DNA from 4 places in the Mesorhizobium sp. M1329 genome. Region 3 is predicted to be linked to each of the others. Evidence: predicted binding sites of a transcription regulator. Region 3 holds the regulator's gene; each other region holds the start of a gene.
The links. The regulator LexA, encoded in region 3, represses DNA repair genes until DNA is damaged. The targets are predictions, from matches to a motif close to TGTTCNNNNTGTGTTCNG.
Positions count from the first base shown of each region.

Region 1: a site for LexA is predicted at 2,722-2,739, ahead of parE (DNA topoisomerase IV subunit B). Genes of this name have one in related genera too.
Region 2: a site for LexA is predicted at 2,359-2,376, ahead of NKH21_RS11540 (single-stranded DNA-binding protein). Genes of this name have one in related genera too.
Region 4: a site for LexA is predicted at 2,979-2,996, ahead of dnaE (DNA polymerase III subunit alpha). Genes of this name have one in related genera too.

Region 1 covers NZ_JAMYLN010000009.1:179,842-184,795, forward strand. Annotated here, with positions in the region: gene gcvP (aminomethyl-transferring glycine dehydrogenase) at 1-1,295, shown strand, start outside; gene NKH21_RS12070 (GGDEF domain-containing protein) at 1,367-2,536, opposite strand; gene parE (DNA topoisomerase IV subunit B) at 2,810-4,861, shown strand; gene NKH21_RS12080 (FUSC family protein) at 4,904-4,954, shown strand, end outside.
Region 2 covers NZ_JAMYLN010000009.1:60,121-65,074, forward strand. Annotated here, with positions in the region: gene NKH21_RS11525 (hypothetical protein) at 1-483, shown strand, start outside; gene NKH21_RS11530 (MarC family protein) at 558-1,187, shown strand; gene NKH21_RS11535 (OsmC family protein) at 1,196-1,621, opposite strand; gene NKH21_RS11540 (single-stranded DNA-binding protein) at 1,745-2,257, opposite strand; gene NKH21_RS11545 (cupin domain-containing protein) at 2,467-2,856, shown strand; gene NKH21_RS11550 (ArsR/SmtB family transcription factor) at 2,939-3,253, shown strand; gene NKH21_RS11555 (SRPBCC family protein) at 3,250-3,774, shown strand; gene NKH21_RS11560 (ATP-dependent Clp protease proteolytic subunit) at 3,801-4,406, shown strand; gene NKH21_RS11565 (hypothetical protein) at 4,494-4,790, shown strand.
Region 3 covers NZ_JAMYLN010000030.1:71,663-76,616, reverse strand. Annotated here, with positions in the region: gene NKH21_RS25520 (ComEC/Rec2 family competence protein) at 1-2,357, shown strand, start outside; gene lexA (transcriptional repressor LexA) at 2,351-3,085, opposite strand; gene kynU (kynureninase) at 3,534-4,781, shown strand; gene NKH21_RS25505 (hormone-sensitive lipase) at 4,878-4,954, shown strand, end outside.
Region 4 covers NZ_JAMYLN010000009.1:165,161-170,114, forward strand. Annotated here, with positions in the region: gene dnaE (DNA polymerase III subunit alpha) at 1-2,712, opposite strand, end outside; gene NKH21_RS12015 (acetyl-CoA carboxylase biotin carboxylase subunit) at 3,183-4,954, opposite strand, start outside.

The DNA.
Region 1 (4,954 bases), on a different contig from region 3:
ATGTCGCCAACCTGCATCCCTTCGCCCCGGCAAACCATTCGATAGGCTATCGCGCCATGATCGAGGAGCTGGAAGGCTGGCTGGCGGAGATCACTGGCTTCGACGCGGTGACCCTGCAGCCCAATGCCGGCAGCCAGGGCGAATATGCCGGGCTGCTCGCCATTCGCGGCTATCATCTGTCGCGCGGCGAAGGCCATCGCACCGTCTGCCTGATCCCGTCCTCGGCGCATGGCACCAATCCGGCAAGCGCGGCCATGGCCGGCATGAGCGTCGTCGTCGTGCGCTGCACCGAAGACGGCAATATCGACATGGCCGACCTGCAAGCCAAAGCGGCCGAGCATGCGCACAACCTTGCGGCGCTGATGTTCACCTATCCTTCGACGCATGGCGTCTTCGAGGAAGGCGCGCGCGACCTTTGTGCCCTCGTCCACAGCCATGGCGGCCAGGTCTATTTCGACGGCGCCAACCTGAACGCGCTGGTCGGTCTCGCCCGTCCCGGCGATATCGGCGCCGACGTCTGCCACATGAACCTGCACAAGACTTTCTGCATCCCGCATGGCGGCGGCGGCCCTGGCGTCGGACCGATCGGCGTCAAGGCGCACCTGAAGCCATATCTGCCCGGCCACGTCACCGAAGGCTCGGCCCATGCCGTGGCGGCGGCACCGTTCGGCAGTGCCTGCATCCTGCCGATCACCTGGATGTATATTCGCATGATGGGCGCTTCCGGCCTGAAGCAAGCGACCGAGACGGCGATCATCTCCGCCAACTATGTGGCGACCCGGCTTGGCGAGTATTTCCCCCTGCTTTACAAGGGGCGCAACGGACGCGTCGCGCATGAATGCATCCTCGACACCCGCGTGCTCAAGGACAGCGCCGGCATCAGCGTCGACGACATCGCCAAGCGGCTGATCGACTATGGCTTCCACGCGCCGACCATGTCATTCCCGGTGGCCGGCACGCTGATGGTCGAGCCGACCGAGTCCGAGCCCAAGCGCGAGCTGGATCGCTTCTGCGAGGCGATGATCGCCATAGCCGGCGAGGCAGCCAAGGTGGCGAGGGGCGAATGGCCGTTGGCCGACAATCCTCTGGTCAACGCCCCGCACACCGCCGCCGAGGCATTGGCCGGCCAGTGGACCCATCCCTATTCCCGTCTGGAAGCGGCCTACCCCGCCGGCGATGCCGATACGGCGGCAAAATACTGGCCGCCGGTGTCACGCATCGACAACGTCGCCGGCGACCGCAACCTTGTCTGCTCCTGTCCGCCGCTGTCGGAATATCTGGGCGCAGCGGAGTAGATCATGATTCCGAAAAGGCAATCCGGTTTTCGGACAAGATCATGGGTCTAACAAGAAGATAGAAATCCCAATCAGGCAGAACGCAAGGCCGGCTCGTCGGCCTTGCTCGCGCGGTCCCGGGCGACGACGCGATTTCGCCCGGCGCGCTTTGCCGCATAGAGTGCTGCGTCGGCTTCGGCCAGCACATCGTCGAGACCGGTGCCGCTTGTTCCGCCAAAGCCGATGCCGCCGCTGACTGTGCTTCGCAACGGACCAAGTTGGGTGGCCACGACTTCCGTGCCGAAGGCGACGCTGATCTTGCTCGCAACATCATAGGCCTTCTCTTCCGTCATCCGCGACATGACGAGGACGAATTCCTCGCCGCCCAACCGGAAGGCGTCGACGCCGGTTCTGGCGTATTTCCTGATGACGGCGGCAAAGCGGCGCAGAACCTGGTCGCCGACCGGGTGACCGAATACGTCGTTCGTCCTCTTGAAATGGTCGAGGTCGAACATGGCGACGGACATGAACGGACCGAAGACCCGCTCGCCGTAGAGTGCCGTCAACGCCCGCCGGTTCATCAGCCCGGTCAATGGATCGGTCATCGTTTCGGCCTTCAATTCGATCTGCGCCTGCAAATGGTGCAGGGAGAGCGTCAATGCGCCGAGCCCGGTCATGCAGGCGACGGCTACGACGGAATTCACCCGCTCGGCCCAATTGTCCGGTGCTACACCGAGCACCCATTGGCCCTTGACCAACAAGACCGCGCCGCAAAGTCCGAACGACAGGGCACAGACGCCGCTCAGGAACGAGACGACCAGCAATATCCGGCGATCGTGACCACCCTCAATCCAGAACATCGCTCCGATGAGCGAGAGCAGCGCCGTTACCGTCGCGTAGGTGACAATAAATCCGACGCCATCAAACCCAAGATATGTCGCGCCCGCGCAAACAGCCATCGCAAGCAAGGTCGGCAAGATGGCGCGCCTGTAGTCGCGCATGCCGAGATATTGCATGGCCGACAGGCAGATAATCAGAAAACCGAGGCTGAGAAGCGCAAGCACGATCTGGCAAAGCCAGGCGCTTGGATCCCTGGTGTAATGCCAGAACAACACTACATGTGCGACGAGCACGAGAATGCCGCACGCCACCGTCAGCACAAAGCGTGCCTGTGGCGCGGTGAACCAGATCGCAAACATGGTGATGCTGAGGCACGTGCCCGACAGCGCCGCCGCGAGCAGGAGCGAACTGTAATCCAACATGCTTAAGCGACAGCCTCTTGAGGGTTCCGCTGCATTCTAGGTCAGCGACAGTTCGCGGATCTCGTTTTTCAGCCAACCTTGCGGCGTAACCTTCGGACAAGGTTTATAAAGCGTCGATGCTCTAGGCTTCGACCCCATTTCCGCCGCTTGGTTGTCGAATGGTTTTGCAGTAAGAGGCTCTATCCTCGAACGTAACAGGAACCTCCGTCGCCTGCCCGCGAAAAGCGTGGCAGTATCGGGTGGTGATTCGCAGCATCGGAATCCAGGACCGGCATGGACGACAACAACGATCTTTTCGCCAAATTGGACAAGCAGCCGCAACCGGCTCGCGCCGCCGCGCGCCCGGCCGACCCGCTGGTGCAGGCGGCGAAGCGGCCGGCGCCCCGCGACGCCAGCGAGAGCTACAGTGCCGCCGACATCGAGGTGCTGGAGGGGCTGGAGCCGGTGCGACGGCGCCCGGGCATGTACATTGGCGGCACCGACGACAAGGCGATGCACCATCTGTTTGCCGAGGTCATCGACAATTCGATGGACGAGGCGGTCGCCGGCCATGCGACCTTCATCGATGTCGAGCTTTCCGCCGATGGATACCTGTCCGTTACCGACAATGGCCGCGGCATTCCGGTCGATCCGCACCCGAAATTCAAGAAGCCGGCGCTCGAACTCATCATGACGACGCTGCATTCAGGCGGCAAGTTCGACAGCAAGGTCTACGAAACTTCGGGAGGTCTGCACGGTGTCGGCGTTTCCGTGGTCAACGCACTGTCCGACCATCTCGAGGTCGAGGTCGCGATTGGGCGCAAGCTCTATCGCCAGCGCTTCTCGCGAGGCGTTCCGGTGACCGGCCTTGAGCAGCTCGGCGAGGTGCACAATCGCCGCGGCACGAAGATCCGCTTCCATCCAGACGAGCAGATTTTCGGCAAGGGTGCTGCGTTCGAGCCGGCCCGGCTCTACCGCATGGCGCGGTCAAAGGCCTACCTGTTCGGCGGTGTCGAAATCCGCTGGACCTGCGATCCCTCGCTGATCAAGGAAAAGGACACGACGCCGGCCAAGGCAGAATTCCATTTTCCGGGCGGCCTCAAGGACTATCTGAAAGCCTCGCTCGGCGACGAATTCCAGGTGACCCGTGAAATGTTCGCCGGCAAGAGCGAGAAGCAGGGCGGTCACGGCTCGCTCGAATGGGCCGTGACCTGGTTCGGCGGCGACGGTTTTATCAATTCCTATTGCAACACCATTCCGACCGCCGAAGGCGGCACGCATGAGGCCGGCTTCCGCAACGTCCTGACGCGCGGCTTGCGCGCCTACGCCGATCTAGTCGGCAACAAGCGCGCCTCGATCGTCACTTCCGAGGATGTGATGATCTCTGCAGCGGGCATGCTATCGGTGTTCATCCGCGAGCCGGAATTCGTCGGCCAGACCAAGGACAGGCTGGCGACGATCGAGGCGATCCGCATCGTCGAAAGCGCTATCCGCGACCCGTTCGACCACTGGCTGGCCGATAATCCGCAGGAAGCGTCGAAACTGCTCGAATGGGTGATCGCGCGCGCCGACGAGCGGGTGCGCCGCCGCCAGGAAAAGGAAGTGTCGCGCAAGAGTGCGGTGCGCAAGCTGCGCCTGCCCGGCAAGCTCGCCGACTGCACGCAGAATGCCGCCGCCGGTGCCGAGCTCTTCATCGTCGAGGGCGATTCGGCCGGCGGTTCGGCAAAGCAGGCGCGCGACCGCGCCAGCCAGGCGGTGCTGCCGCTGCGCGGCAAGATCCTCAACGTCGCCAGCGCCGGCAGCGACAAGCTGGCCGGCAACCAGCAGATATCCGACCTCATCCAGGCGCTTGGCTGCGGTACGCGCTCGAGATATCGCGACGAGGACCTGCGTTACGATCGGGTTATCATCATGACCGATGCCGACGTCGACGGCGCCCATATCGCCTCGCTGCTGATCACCTTCTTCTACCAGGAGATGCCAAGCCTGGTCCGCGGCGGCCATCTCTATCTGGCGGTGCCGCCGCTGTATTCGATCCGGCAAGGCGGCAAGGTCGCCTATGCCCGCAACGATGCGCATAAGGACGAACTCCTGCGCACCGAATTCACCGGGCGCGGCAAGGTCGAAATCGGCCGCTTCAAGGGGCTGGGCGAAATGATGGCTGCTCAGCTCAAGGAAACCACCATGGACCCGAAAAAGCGCACGCTGCTGCGGGTCGATGTGATCGACGCCGAGGCGGCGACAAAGGATGCTGTCGACGCCCTGATGGGCACCAAGCCCGAGGCCCGCTTCCGCTTCATCCAGGAACGCGCGGAATTCGCCGAGACGGAAGTGCTGGATATCTGAGCTCCCGCCGCTAGCTTGGCCTTCTGAGCTGGAGACGAGCACTTGACCTGGGCGCGGCTGAAGGACGATATCGGCACGCGGATCGCTGGCCTG
Region 2 (4,954 bases), on a different contig from region 3:
GCCCTTGCCGAGAAACTGAACCTTTACGGCCGCTTCGTCGGCGCCTGGACGTTCGACGCCACGCGCCATCTCGAGGACGGCCAGGTGCTGACCGGGCGCGGCGAGGTGCATTTCGGCTGGGTGCTCGAAGGCCGGGCCATCCAGGACGTATGGATTCTGCCCGCCCGTGACGCTGGCGCCTCGCCGTCGCTCGGCAAATGGACCTTTTATGGCACGACTTTGCGCGTCTACGACCCCGACGTCGACGCCTGGCACATCTTCTGGAGCGATCCGCGCAGCCAGTACTACAGCCGCCAGCTCGGCCGTGCCGAGGGCGACACCATCATCCAGCAAGGCGCAGACGGCACTGGATCTGCTGTGCGCTGGAGCTTTTCGCGCATCACCGAAAATTCGTTCCGCTGGCTGGGCGAACGCTCACAGGACGACGGCGCCACCTGGCGTCTCGAAGTCGAGTTCCTGGCGCGGCGCGCCGCGAGCCCGTGATCCGCACGGTTTCCACTGGCTCCGCTTTGCTCTACCAATCCCGATATCCGGCATTGCCGGCGGGGAGGGTCAGCATGCCGAGCTTCGACAGCCTGTTCAACGCCTTCGTCACCATACTTGTGACGATCGATCCGCCCGGCCTGGCGCCGCTCTTCCTCGCCGTGACCCGCGGCATGAACCGCGAGGAACGCAACCAGGTCTCCGTGCGCGCCTCGGTCATCGCCTTCCTGGTGATGGCGTTGTTCGCAATCGCCGGCGCGTCGATCCTGTCGGTCTTCGGCATCACCCTGCCGGCCTTCCGCGTCGCCGGCGGCTTTCTGCTGTTCTTCATCGCCTTCGAAATGGTGTTCGAGCGCCGGCAGGACCGCAAGGAGAAGATCGGCGACGTCGCCATCACCAGGGACATGATCCACAACATCGCCGCCTTTCCGCTGGCGATCCCGCTTATTGCCGGTCCCGGCGCGATTTCGGCGACCGTCCTGCTCTCAAGCTCGTTTCAGGGTTTGGGCGCGCAGACAGCCCTTGTCGGCATCATCGCCATCTGCCTCGTCATCACTTACCTGGTGTTCGTGCTGTCAGAGCGCATCGACCGTATCCTCGGCCAAACCGGCCGTTCGATCCTGACGCGGCTGCTCGGCGTCATCCTGGCGGCGCTCGCCGTACAGTTCGTCGCCGACGGCATCAAGGCGCTGATGGCGACTTAGGAGCTGCCCTACTTCGCCGTCGTTTCAATGACTTCGAAGTCGTGGGTAATCTCGGCAGTCTTGGCCATCATTGCCGAGGCCGAGCAGTATTTCTCGATCGAAAGCCCGATTGCCCGCTTCACCTTGTCGTGTGACAGCGCCCGGCCCTTGACGACAAAATGCATGTGGATGCGGGTGAACACCTTGGGATCGGCTTCTGCACGGTCGGCATCGAGTTCGACCACACAATCTTCAACTGCCTCGCGCCCCTTTTCCAGGATATGGACCACGTCATAGGCCGAGCAGCCGCCGGTGCCGATCAGCACCAGTTCCATTGGGCTCGGCCCCGGTGTCTTGCCCTCCGGCCCAAACGCAGTGCCTAGCACCAGCTTGTGCTCACTGGCGGACTCGCCAATGAAAGTGCGCTCCTCGACCCATTTGACCCTTGCTTTCAACTGATACGTCCTTTCACCGCTCAAACGCACAACGTCCCGAAAATCCAAGACAGATTTTCGGGACGCCATTTCGTGGCCAAGATGCCGGCGCTTTTCGCCGCAAGGGCAGTCCGCCCCGAGAAATCAGAACGGAATTTCGTCGTCCAGCTCGCGCGACGAACCACCGCCGCCGCCCTTGTTGGCGCCACCGCGATTGAAACTTTCGCCCGGGCCGGACTGGCCGAAATCGGAACCGCGGCTCGCACCACCACCGGCATAGTTGCCGACCTGGCCGCCGCCCTCGCCCCGCGCATCGAGCATCTGCAGCTCGCCGCGGAATTTCTGCAACACGATTTCGGTCGTATAGCGGTCATTGCCGGTCTGGTCCTGCCATTTGCGCGTCTGCAGCTGGCCCTCGACATAGACCTTCATGCCCTTCTTCAGATACTGCTCGGCCACCTTGGCGATCTGGTCGTTGAAGATCACGACATTGTGCCATTCGGTCTTTTCCTTGCGCTCTCCGGATGTCTTGTCGCGCCAGCTTTCCGACGTCGCGATGCGGATGTTGACGACCGGGTCACCCGAATTCAGGCGGCGGATTTCAGGGTCCGCCCCGAGATTGCCCACCAGAATGACCTTGTTGACACTACCCGCCATGACACTTCTCCGCGCTCATCCGAAACCAAAATTTTGTCGCTGCACCTTACAGGCTATGGATAATCCCTGCCTGATGTGGCTGCCTTTTCCCACAAGGTTTTTGTTCTCTATTCGTTCTAGGTTAAAGGCCCTGCACTCTCAATAGATGTCAGTAACAAGTAGTGTCCTGGCGTCGAATTTCCACGAACCCTGAGATCGAGGCGAACTCAATGAAGATGGTCGAGCATGACGATCAGCCGCAAGAAGAATGGCGAACGGGAGTAAAGACCCGCATGCATGTCTCGGCCTGCAACGGCGCAACTCAACTTTGCATATTTGAACAATGGGTCGAACCCACGGTTGGCGCCCCGACACATTGGCACCCGGTCGAGGAAGTGCTTACCGTCATCGCCGGCAGGGCCGAGATGTGGATCGATGATGAGCATCTCGTCTTGACTGCCGGACAGTCGCTTGTTGTTGCCGCGCACAGGCAACATGGCTTCCGAAACGTCGGCTCCGAACTGCTTCATATCCGTGCCGTGCTCGCGTCACCCGTTTTCGAGGCGACATTTAACGGATCTCCAGACATGGTGAGACGCTGGCTTCCGACGCGTTTGTAAAATCTCGCCCGTCGTAAAAAAACACTGCCTGTCCTCGAAACGCGACTTGCCAAACCGATAAGTATCGACTTATGCTTTTAGCATGATCGAAGCAGACATTTTTCGGGCACTGGCCGATCCAACGCGTCGCGCCGTCTATGAGCGGCTCGCCGACGGCGAGATGACGGTGTCTGAACTGCGCACTGACATGCCGGTATCGCAGCCGGCGGTATCGCAGCATCTCGCCGTGCTGCGCGGCGCCGGCCTCGTCATCGAGCGGCGGGCCGGCCGCAACGCCTATTACCGCGCCGATCCGAAGGGGCTTGCGCCGCTGCTCGGCTGGATCGAACGCTACCGTGCGTTCTGGCCAGAGCGCATCGAAAGGCTCAAGACGGTGTTGAAGGACATGGACCAATGACCAGCCGAGGCAAAGAACGCGCGGAAATGGCCGCAGACAAGATCGAGTTCGAGTGCGAACTGCCCGAGCCGCCGGAAAAAGTGTGGAGGGCGCTGACGGTGCCGGACCTGCTCGCGGCCTGGATGATGCCGAACGACATCAAGCCCGAAATCGGCAACCGCTTTGCCTTTAAAGCGCCGAATGCGCCGATCGAGTGCGAAATCCTCGACGCAGATCCAGGACGGCTGCTGCGCTATTCCTGGCGGGAGCGGCCGGCGCCCGGCGATACGCAGGTGCCGCCCGGCAGCCCCCTGGACAGCCCAATGAGCGACAACCCAGTGGACAGCATCGTCACCTTTACCCTCGACCGCACCGTTTCCGGCGGCACGCATCTGCGCATCGTCCATGATGGTTTTGCTCGGGCAGCAGTGCCGGAGATCGCGATGGCATGCGCCGGTTGCCGACTCTCGTTTGAAGCGCGTGCTCCCAGGCACAAGCAGATCGCCGCAAACACCCCGCGCCTCCTTCTGCGCGCGGCCTGAACACGATCAGCCTACGGAGAAAAATAATGAGCGGCCTTGCCAATTTGGTTCCGATGGTGATCGAGCAGTCGAGCCGCGGCGAACGTGCCTTCGACATATTTTCGCGGCTGCTGCGCGAGCGCATCGTCTTCATCAACGGGCCGATCGACGACGGCACCTCGGCGCTAGTCTGCGCCCAGCTTCTGTCGCTGGAATCCGACAATCCCGACAAGGAGGTCTCGCTCTACATCAACTCGCCGGGCGGCGTGGTGACCAGCGGTTTCGCCATCTATGATACGATGCAGTATATCAGCTGCCCGGTCTCCACCGTTTGTATGGGTTTCGCCGCCTCGATGGCCTCGTTCCTTTTGATGGCCGGCACACCGGGGCGGCGCATCGCGCTACCCAACACCAGCATCGTGCTGCATCAGCCTCTCGGCGGCTTCCAGGGCCAAGCCTCCGATATCCAGCGCCATGCCGAGGGCATCCTTCGCACCAAGCGGCGCATGACCGATCTTTACGCCCACCATTGCGGCCGCACCTACGAAGAAGTGGAACGCACGCTCGACCGCGACTTTTTCATGACTGCGCAGGAGGCCAAGGATTGGGGCCTCGTCGACCATGTTTTCGACACTCGCAAGCAGGCCGCATGAACGAGCCGGGCCGGCGGACGATCCGGCGCCTGCAATTTCAGCGCCATCGGTCTGGTCTTGCCGCTATCACGGCACTATACTCCGGCGATGACTGCCAGCCGTTCATCCAGCCTGTTATGCCTTGCTATCGCTACCGTGGCCGGCACGAACATGCTGGTGGACATGGCATTTGCCCAAGATAATTCGACGTCTTCGCAAAAGGGCGCCCTGCCCGGCGTGACCGGCGACTATCGCATCGCCGAGCCTACCCCGCAGCCTGAGCCAGACGACGCGGTTCCAAGCAGCGGCAACGGCACGTTCAAGATCGGCGATACCGACGTTCGCATTTCCGGCAGCATAACCATCGACGTCGCTACCGGCGGGATCAGGCCCCCCAGCCGGTAAGTTCGCCTGGTATGCACCACAAATGTGCGCTTCAAACGAACAGCCCCGCCATTGCTTGTGCAACTGACGGGGCTTCTTGGATCTGAAATCCAAATTGCCGGGAGTTTCATGCCGGCTTTTCATTTCGGATGCTTCGCGGCGTTCAGCCGACGATCCGACTAGCA
Region 3 (4,954 bases):
TGCCCGCTCCGCGCTTTGATGCTCCGTCGCTGCCGGCCAGCGACCCCGCAACGGTTCCCGTGCCCGCGGGCGAGCCCATCGTGCGCCTACGCCGTCGCTTCCGCCTCCCGTCACCGTCCCGTATCCGCAATAGCATAACCTCGGCGGCCGGCCTGGAACTCGACCGCGGCATCGCCTTCCTGCTGGTGCCGGTGTTCCTCGCATGCGGGGTGGTCGTGTATTTCGCGATGGCGGCCGAGCCGGCCTTCCCACAGCCGATCGCTATCGTCGCCTTGGCAGCCCTTTGTGCCGTCGTCTCGCGGTCATGGCCCAGGACGCGCCTGTGCTTCATAGTGGCGTTGCTCTGCGCGCTTGGCGTGCTTGCCGCCAAGTTCGAGACCTGGCGTGTCGGGACGCATATGCTCGGTTCCGAAATCTCGACGCGGCTGACGGGTCGCGTCGTATCGTACGAGCCCATGGCGAGCGGCCGCATCAGGCTGACGATCGATGTGATCTCAACCGCCAGGCCGACACTGCGTTACATGCCGGAACGGGTCCGCGTTTCGGCGATGAAAATACCGGCTGAGCTGACCGCCGGTTCCGAGATCGCCGGCTATGTGCGGCTGCTGCCGCCGACCGGGCCGGTGCGGCCCGACAGCTATGATTTCTCCTTCGACAGCTATTTCGCCGGTATCGGCGGCAGCGGCTTTTTTCTCGGCAATCCGAAAGTCGTGTCGTCGGGCAGCATGCCGCTTGCCGCGCGGCTTTCTTCTGCGATCGAAGACGCGCGCGAATCCATCGCCGACCATATCCGCAGCCGCATCGGCGGCGCCGAGGGCGAGATTGCTGCTGCGCTGATCGTCGGCGTGCGCGCCGGCATTCCCGAGGAGATCAACGAAGCGATGCGGCGTACAGGCATCTATCACATCATCTCTATCTCGGGGCTGCATATGGCGTTGGTCGCCGGCACCATCATGGCGCTGCTACGCGGCGCCTTTGCGCTGTTTCCCGATTTCTCATCGCGACGGCCGGTCAAGAAATATGCCGCGGCCGCCGCGCTTTTTTCGATTGCGGCCTACCTCGTCTTTTCCGGCATTGTGGTAGCGGCCGAACGCAGCTTCATCATGCTGGCGGTGATGCTTATCGCCGTGCTGTTCGACCGGGCCGCGCTCACCATGCGCAACCTGGCGATCTCGGCCATCGCGGTCATTCTGGTGTCGCCACACGAGGTGGTCGGTCCGAGCTTCCAGATGTCCTTCGCCGCGACGGCGGCCCTTGTCGGCGCCTATGCCGGCTGGTCCGACTACCGCGCCGGCAGGGCCACCAGGCCGCCGCCGCGGCGGTCGCCGCTACGCCTCGCCACGCGAAAGGTCCTGCTGGGCATGGGCGGCCTGGCGATGACCTCAATCATTGCAGGGAGCGCCACGGCGCTTTTCGCCATATGGCATTTCCAGCGCGTGGCGCCGCTCAGCCTGTTCGCCAATCTGGCCATCATGCCCATCGTCTCACTGGTCGTCATGCCCTTCGCCGTCCTCAGTGCGCTGGCGATGCCGTTCGGCGCGGATGGGCCTTTCCTATACGTGATGGGCAAGGGGCTGACGGCGATGATCGCCCTGTCCGGGTGGATCTCCGAGCGCTCGCCAATCGATGCGGTTGGGCTGATTTCGCTGAGATCCGTCCTTTTGGTGACGATCGCCCTTGTCATTGCCAGCATGGCGACGACCTGGTTGCGGCTGGCGGCACTTCCTTTTGCGCTCGCCGGCTTGCTAACGACAACCCAGACGCGCGTACCCGATGTATTGATCTCGGAGGACGCACGGTTGGTCGCGCTGCCGATCGACAGCGGTGAACTCGCGGTCAACCGGGCACGCCCGAATGAGTTCACCATCGACAACTGGAAACGCGCGCTCACATCAGAGGCTATCGTCGCGCCGGAAACACCTGGAAAGAACGATCCGCAATTCGACATTGCCGATCCGGCCGACCTACCGCCGGGTATGCCGTTCATTTGCACGGACGGCCTCTGCCTTGCCAGGCATCCATCCGGCGCGATCATCGCACAAGCCAAGGACCGCGATACTGCGCGGCCAGCCTGCGCCTTTGCCAGTTTGATCGTCATCGACGACGCCACCGCCCATAACCCCTGCTACTACGACCGGCTGGTCCTCGTCGTCACCAAACGGCAACTGGCGCGCGCGGGAAGTGCCGCCGTCTATTTCGATCCACAAGCTGCAACACGCGCCGAAATCCGTTTCGCGGTCGAAAAATCATACCGGCCCTGGCACGTGCAGCGGAAATTTTCACGCGCGGCACGGGGCCTGCCGCCATACCGCAGGGCCGACAAACCCAAAGCCGGCGCCAAGGGCGGAACTCAGTAGCGGCGGATCAGTCCGACGAGCTTGCCTTGCACCTTGACCCTGTCTGGTCCGAAGATGCGCGTCTCGTAGGCCGGATTGGCGGCTTCCAGGGCGATCGAAGCGCCCTTGCGGCGGAACCGCTTCAGCGTCGCTTCCTCCTCGTCGACCAGTGCCACCACGATCTCACCGGGGCTCGCCGTATCGGCATTGCGGATGATCACCGTGTCGCCGTCGAAAATGCCAGCCTCGATCATCGAATCGCCTTTGACCTCGAGCGCATAATGCTCGCCGCCCATGATCATATCCGGCGGCACCGAAATCGAATGCGTCTGGTGCTGGATGGCGTCGATCGGCACACCGGCGGCGATGCGGCCCATCACCGGGATCGAAACGGCGGCGACGACATCGTCGTCATTTCCGGCCGCAGGGACGCGCGACGATGTCGGCTTGCCTTGCCGCGGACCGCCTTGCCCAAGACTGCCCTGGATGACACTCGGCGAGAACTTGCGTGCCGCATTGAGGCCGGGGGCGATCGAGTCAGGCAGGCGCAGCACCTCCAGCGCACGGGCCCGGTTGGGCAAACGGCGAATGAAGCCGCGCTCCTCCAGTGCCGTAATCAGCCGGTGGATTCCCGATTTGGAAGCCAGGTCGAGCGCTTCCTTCATCTCGTCGAAGGAAGGCGGGATACCGCTTTCCTTCAATCTTTCGTGGATGAACATAAGCAGTTCGTGTTGTTTGCGTGTCAGCATAGCGACCCCCAACAGAATCAGAAAAACAAACCCAGAACAAACACTATCTGTTCCAGTTGTGTTCCGCAACTGTTTAAAGTTTAATGAATGCGTTAAGGCTCGGGAAACAAACGACGTCCCCTAACCGGGGTACCCCACTTTCACCGTCGCGAGCCTCATCGCCTTGATTCTGCTTTCGTTTGCGCCCTTCTGGCTTCCCGGAAGGCCACATTGGCATCGGCCGTCGGTCGGCGGAGGGCACGGAAGTGAACCCCTATCGAGTGTGCGGTTTGGTCAATGCACCGTGAACGAAACGAACTCAAAACGCCAACCTCGGGTTAAGTCCTGGTTTCCACCGCCTGGTTAGGCTGCTTCTCGCCGGTGGAGCCTTCCTGCGCGCAACCAGGTGATGGAAGAACAGTCGATGCGTATCCGGCGTTGCATTGAATTTTGGGGGAGCAGGCAAATCATGACAGGAATTCCCGATCTCGCGGCCATAAAGGCGATGGATGCCGCAGATCCGCTGCGCGCGATGCGCGACCGCTTTGTGTTGCCGCAAGGAGTGATCTATCTCGACGGCAATTCGCTAGGAGCTGCTTCACGTGCCGCTTTCGATGAATTGCGCAAGGCCGCGACCGAAGAATGGTCGCATGATCTCATCCGCGCATGGAACACGGCCGGCTGGTTCAACATGCCGCTTGAACTTGGCGACCAGCTCGGGCGCCTGATCGGTGCCGCGGCCGGCCAGACGGTGGTCTGCGACACGACGTCGGTCAACATCTATAAACTGCTGCACGCCGCCATGGCCATGCGACCGGAGCGGCAGGTCATCGTCGCCGAGGGCGATAGTTTTCCGACGGACCTCTACATGGCTGAGGGTGTGGCTTCGACGCGAAAGGATACGCTGCTGCGCCTCTCGGGGGTCGACGCGCCGAGCATCGAAGAGCTGATCGACGAACGCACCGCTGTGGTGCTGGTCAACCACGTCAACTACAAGTCGGGCGAACTGCGCGACATGCCGGCGCTGACGCGCAGAGCCCAGGAAGCCGGGGCGATGATCGTCTGGGATCTCTGCCACACCGCTGGAGCGATGCCAGTCGAGCTCGACAAGGCAAACGCCGATTTTGCCGTTGGCTGCACCTACAAATATCTGAATGGCGGCCCGGGCGCGCCTGCTTTCATCTATGCGGCTGAGCGGCATCTTGCCGACATCCAGCAGCCGCTCACCGGCTGGTGGGGCCATGCACGGCCCTTCGCCTTCGAGCCAGGCTATGCGGCCGGCACCGGCATCCGCCGGTTTCTGTGCGGCACGCAGCCGGTCCTGTCGATGCGCACGCTTAAGGGCGCGCTCGACATCTGGAACGATGTCGACATGACGGCGGTGCGCAAGAAGAGCATCGCGCTGGCCGATCTGTTCATCGAGCTTGTCGAGGCAAAGTGCGGCACTTACGGGCTCACGCTCGAAAGCACGCGCGATGGGGAAAAACGCGGCAGCCAGATTTCATTCATGCATGAGCATGGCTACCAGATCATGCGCGCGCTGATCGAACGTGGCGTGATCGGCGATTTTCGCGCGCCATCGACCATGCGCTTCGGCTTCACCCCGCTCTATGTCGGCTATGCCGATGTCTGGCAGGCCGTCGAAGTACTTGAGGACATCCTGCGCACCGGTGCATGGAAGGATGCGCGCTTCGCCATCAAGACGGCTGTCACTTGAGATTGATGCGAGAGCTGGAGCCGTGAGGCTGGCGACGACGCGCCGCGCGATGCTCACGCTACGTCGCAAGGCCATATTGCCAGGGGAGGGCGCAGGGTGTTCGAACGTCACATTGCCGATTGGGACAACGCCTATGCCAACGGCGCCAACATAGCCAGCAGCGATCGCTGGCC
Region 4 (4,954 bases), on a different contig from region 3:
GAAAACACGTTTGCCGACGATCTTCGGATCGACCCTTTCACAGAAATCGGCGAGGCTCTTGAACGGTTTTTCGCCGCGCGTGGCGACGATGTGCTCGACCGCCGCATCGCCAACGCCCTTGAGCGCGGCCAGCGAATAGAAAATGCGGTTCTCGCCGACCTCGAAATCCCGGAACGACGTCATCACCGACGGCGCCACCACTTCGATGCCGAGGCGCAGCGCATCCTGGCGGAAATCGGCGAGCTTGTCCGTATTGCCCATGTCGAGCGTCATCGACGCGGCCAGGAATTCGACCGGGTAATGCGCCTTCAGATACGCGGTCTGGTAGGAGACGACGGCATAGGCGGCGGCATGCGATTTGTTGAAACCGTAGTCGGCAAACTTTGCCAGCAGGTCGAAGATGAAGTCGGCTTGCGGCTTGCCGACGCCGCGCTCGACCGCACCCGAAACAAAGCGCTCGCGCTGCTTGTCCATCTCGGCGCGGATCTTCTTGCCCATGGCGCGGCGCAGCAGATCGGCTTCGCCCAGCGAATAGCCGGAGAGCTCCTGCGCGATCTGCATCACCTGTTCCTGGTAGACGATGACGCCTTGCGTCTCCTTGACGAGATGGTCGATCTTCGGGTGGATCGACGCCATCTCCTCTTCGCCGTGCTTTCTGGCATTGTAGGTCGGTATGTTCTCCATCGGCCCCGGCCGGTAGAGCGCGACCAGCGCGATAATGTCCTCGATACAGTCGGGCCGCATGCCGATCAGCGCCTTGCGCATGCCGGCACTTTCCACCTGGAACACGCCGACCACCTCGCCGCGCGACAGCATGGCGTAGGTTTCCGGGTCGTCGAGCGGAATGTGGGCGAGATCGATCTCGATGCCGCGGCGGCGGATCAGCTTGACCGCCCTGTCCAGCACCGTCAGCGTCTTCAGGCCAAGGAAGTCGAATTTCACCAGCCCGGCCTGCTCGACATACTTCATGTTGAACTGGGTGACGGGCATGTCCGATCGCGGATCGCGGTACATCGGCACCAGCTCCGACAGCGGCCGGTCGCCGATGACGATACCGGCCGCGTGCGTAGAGGCGTGCCGATAAAGACCTTCCAGTTTCTGCGCCGTATCGAGCAGCGTCTGCACGATCGGCTCACGCTCCGCCTCTTCGGCAAAGCGCGGCTCGTTGGCGATGGCATCGGCAAGCTTGACGGGATTGGCCGGGTTCGACGGCACCATCTTGCTCAGCTTGTCGACCTGCCCGTAAGGCATCTGCAGCACGCGGCCGACGTCACGCAGCACCGCGCGTGCCTGCAGTGTGCCGAAGGTGATGATCTGGCCGACCTGGTCGCGGCCGTATTTCTGCTGGACGTAGCGGATGACCTCCTCGCGCCGGTCCTGGCAGAAGTCGATGTCGAAGTCGGGCATCGACACGCGGTCGGGATTGAGGAAGCGCTCGAACAGCAGCGAAAAGCGCAGCGGATCGATGTCGGTGATGGTCGTGGCATAGGCAACCAGCGAGCCGGCGCCCGAACCGCGGCCCGGCCCGACCGGAATGTCTTGCGCCTTGGCCCATTTGATGAAGTCGGCGACGATCAGGAAATAGCCCGGATATTTCATCTTCTCGATGACGCCGAGCTCGAAATCCAGCCTCTCGCGATATTGCTCGACGGTATAGCCGGGCGTCGGCCCGTGCGCCGCCAGCCGCGCCTCCAGCCCTTCATGCGCCTGCCTGGCAAGCTCGTGCGCCTCCGCCTTGACCGCAGCATCGGCGTCGGCGACATCGCGGCCGGCAAAGCGCGGCAGGATCGGATTGCGTGTCTTCGGGTAATACGAGCAGCGCAGCGCGATCTCGACGGTGTTGTCGATTGCTTCCGGCAGGTCGGCGAACAGCCTCGCCATGTCGGCCTGGCTTCTCAGGAAGTGGTCGGGCGAAAGGCGGCGGCGATTGTCGGCCGCAACCACGGAGCCTTCGGCGATGGCGATCAACGCATCATGCGCGTCATAGTCTTCACGAGAGAAGAAAAACGCCTCGTTGGTGGCAACCAACGGCAGATCATGGCGGTAGGCGAGATCGACCGACGACTGCTCGATCGCGCGGTCGTAGCCGGACACCCGCTCAAGCTCGACATAGAGCCGGTCGCCGAACAGGCCCTTGAGCGCCAGGAGCCGGGTCTCGGCGAGTTCGCGGCGATCCTCTTTCAAGGCAGTGCCGATCGGACCGCGCGGCCCGCCCGTAAGGCAGATCAGACCGTCGGAGTGGCCCTGCAGCATCTCGGTCGTCAGATGCACCGCTTCGCCGGGCGGTGTCTCGAGGTAGACGCGGCTGACCAGCCTGACCAGATTGCCGTAGCCGGCCTCGGTGGCGGCGATCAGGACGACCGGCCGCATCTCCGGCCCTTGCCGCCTGCGGTCGCGCTGGCTGTCGCTCGCCTCGCCGGAAAAGGCGAGGTCGATCTGGCAGCCGATGATCGGCTGGATACCGTCCTTTACCGCCTTCTGGGCGAATTCCAGTGCGCCGAACAGATTGTTGGTGTCGGTGACGGCGATTGCCGGGCACTCGTCCTGCACTGCATGGCCGACGATCTTGCCGAGCTGCAAGGCGCCTTCGAGCAGCGAATAGGCCGAATGCACGCGCAGATGAATGAACCGACGCGCCGCCGCCTCCGCCCGTGACGCCTTTGCATAGGCCTCGCGCAGCAAGGGATCGCGTGGAAGTCTCTCATCCGCCATGGTTTTTTCGCGCCGCCTCACAAGGACTCAGTTGATGAAGATGTATTGTCCGGCACCGGGTACCACGAGTCCAGCGGTAGCGATTGGAGCTTTGGACGTTTAGAGCAGCCGCCGCAACTGCCGATCTCCCCCCTCGTGGGGGAGATGTCCGGCAGGACAGAGAGGGGCGCTGTCCCGCCAACCTCGGGCCAGGAAACACAAAACCCGCCTCAAAGGCGGGTCGTTGGAGCCAATTAGCACCATACCCAAATTAGTAGCATAGCTGCCGGCACAAAGCAAGAACAAAATACGTTGTGGCGGCAAAAAAATGCGAATTCTGTCTCGTTGCCCAACGAATTGTCTGGTCGCGTTTCTTCGCGCCCCTCTCTGTCCTGCCGGACATCTCCCCCACGAGGGGGGAGATTGGCCGTCACCTCGGCTTTCGCTAATCTCCAACGTCCCAGGCTAGCCTCAGGCGGTTTTTTTCACCCTCACGCGAATTCCATGATCACCGCATCGACGGCAAGGCTGTCGCCGGGCTTGGCGTTGAGCTTCGAGACGATGAGGTCGCGCTCGGCGCGCAGCACGTTTTCCATCTTCATCGCTTCGACCACTGCAAGCGTCTCGCCGGCCTTGACCTCCTGCCCCTCGACAACGGCGATCGACACGACGAGCCCGGGCATTGGGCAGAGCAGCATCTTCGAAGTGTCCGGCGCGATTTTTTCAGGCATCAGCCTTTCGAGTTCGGCAGTGCGCGGCAGCATGGCGCGGGCTGTCACCGACATGCCTTTCCAGGCGATGCGGAACCCGTTCAGTACCGGCCTGACCTGCGCCGCGACCTTGCGACCGCCGACCGTGCCGCGCCAGATGAGATCGCCCGGCCGCCAGTCGGATGCCACGGTCAGCGGTTTGCCGCCGTCGATTGTGAGATCGAGCTCCATCGGAACGGAAATCATGCCTTCGACGATGGCGAGCGAAAGATAATCCCGGCCGATCTTCACCACCCAATCACGTTTCAAAGCGCCCGAATGCGGCGCCAGCCGCCCGCCCAGGCGGTCGAGCCGGTCGCGGCGCAGAAGTTCGACCGCGGTGGCAATCGCGGCCAGCACCGACTTCTCCTCGGCGTCTGGCACGATCGGCGCGAAGCCGTCGGGGTATTCCTCGGCGATGAACCCGGTCGATAGCCGACCTTCCCGCCAGCGCGGATGCTGCATCAGCGCCGCCAGGAACGGTATGTTGTGCTCGATGCCGTCGACGACGAAACTGTCCAGCGCTTCCGACATCGCGTCTATCGCCGCCAGCCGTGTCGGCGCCCAGGTGCACAGCTTGGCGACCATCGGGTCGTAGAACATCGAGATTTCCGAGCCTTCGGTGACGCCGGTATCGTTGCGGATGACGATTTCGCCGAATTTTCCCTCTTCCGGCGGCCGGTATTTTGTCAGCCGGCCGATCGACGGCAGAAAGTTGCGATACGGGTCTTCGGCATAGAGGCGGCTTTCCACCGCCCAGCCGTTCAACTTGACGTCGCTCTGCTTGATGGCGAGCTTTTCGCCGGCTGCCACGCGGATCATCTGCTCGACCAGGTCGATGCCGGTGACCAGTTCCGTCACCGGATGCTCGACCTGCAGCCGCGTGTTCATTTCCAGGAAATAGAAGTTCTTGTCGCTATCGACGATGAATTCGACCGTTCCGGCGCTCTGGTAGTCGACCGCCTTGGCCAACGCCACCGACTGCTCGCCCATGGCTTTGCGGGTCTTGGCATCGAGGAAGGGCGACGGCGCCTCCTCTACGACCTTCTGGTTGCGGCGCTGGATCGAGCATTCCCGCTCGCCGAGATAGAGCGTGTTGCCATGCGCGTCGGCGAGCACCTGGATTTCGATATGGCGCGGGTCGACGATGAATTTTTCGATGAAGACGCGGTCATCGCCGAACGAGCTTTTGGCTTCCGACCGCGCCCGGTCGAAGCCGTCGCGCACCTCTGCCTTGCTCCAGGCGATGCGCATGCCCTTGCCGCCGCCGCCGGCCGAGGCCTTGATCATCACGGGATAGCCGATTTCGCCGGCTATCCTTTCGGCATGGGCGGCGTTTTCGACGACGCCGAGCCAGCCGGGCACCGTCGACACCTTGGCCGCATTGGCGAACTTCTTCGATTCGATCTTATCGCCCATCGCCTTGATGGCCTTGGGCTTCGGGCCGATGAAGACGATGCCTTCCTGCTCCAGCGCTTCGCAGAAGGATGCCCGCTCCGACAGGAAGCCGTAGC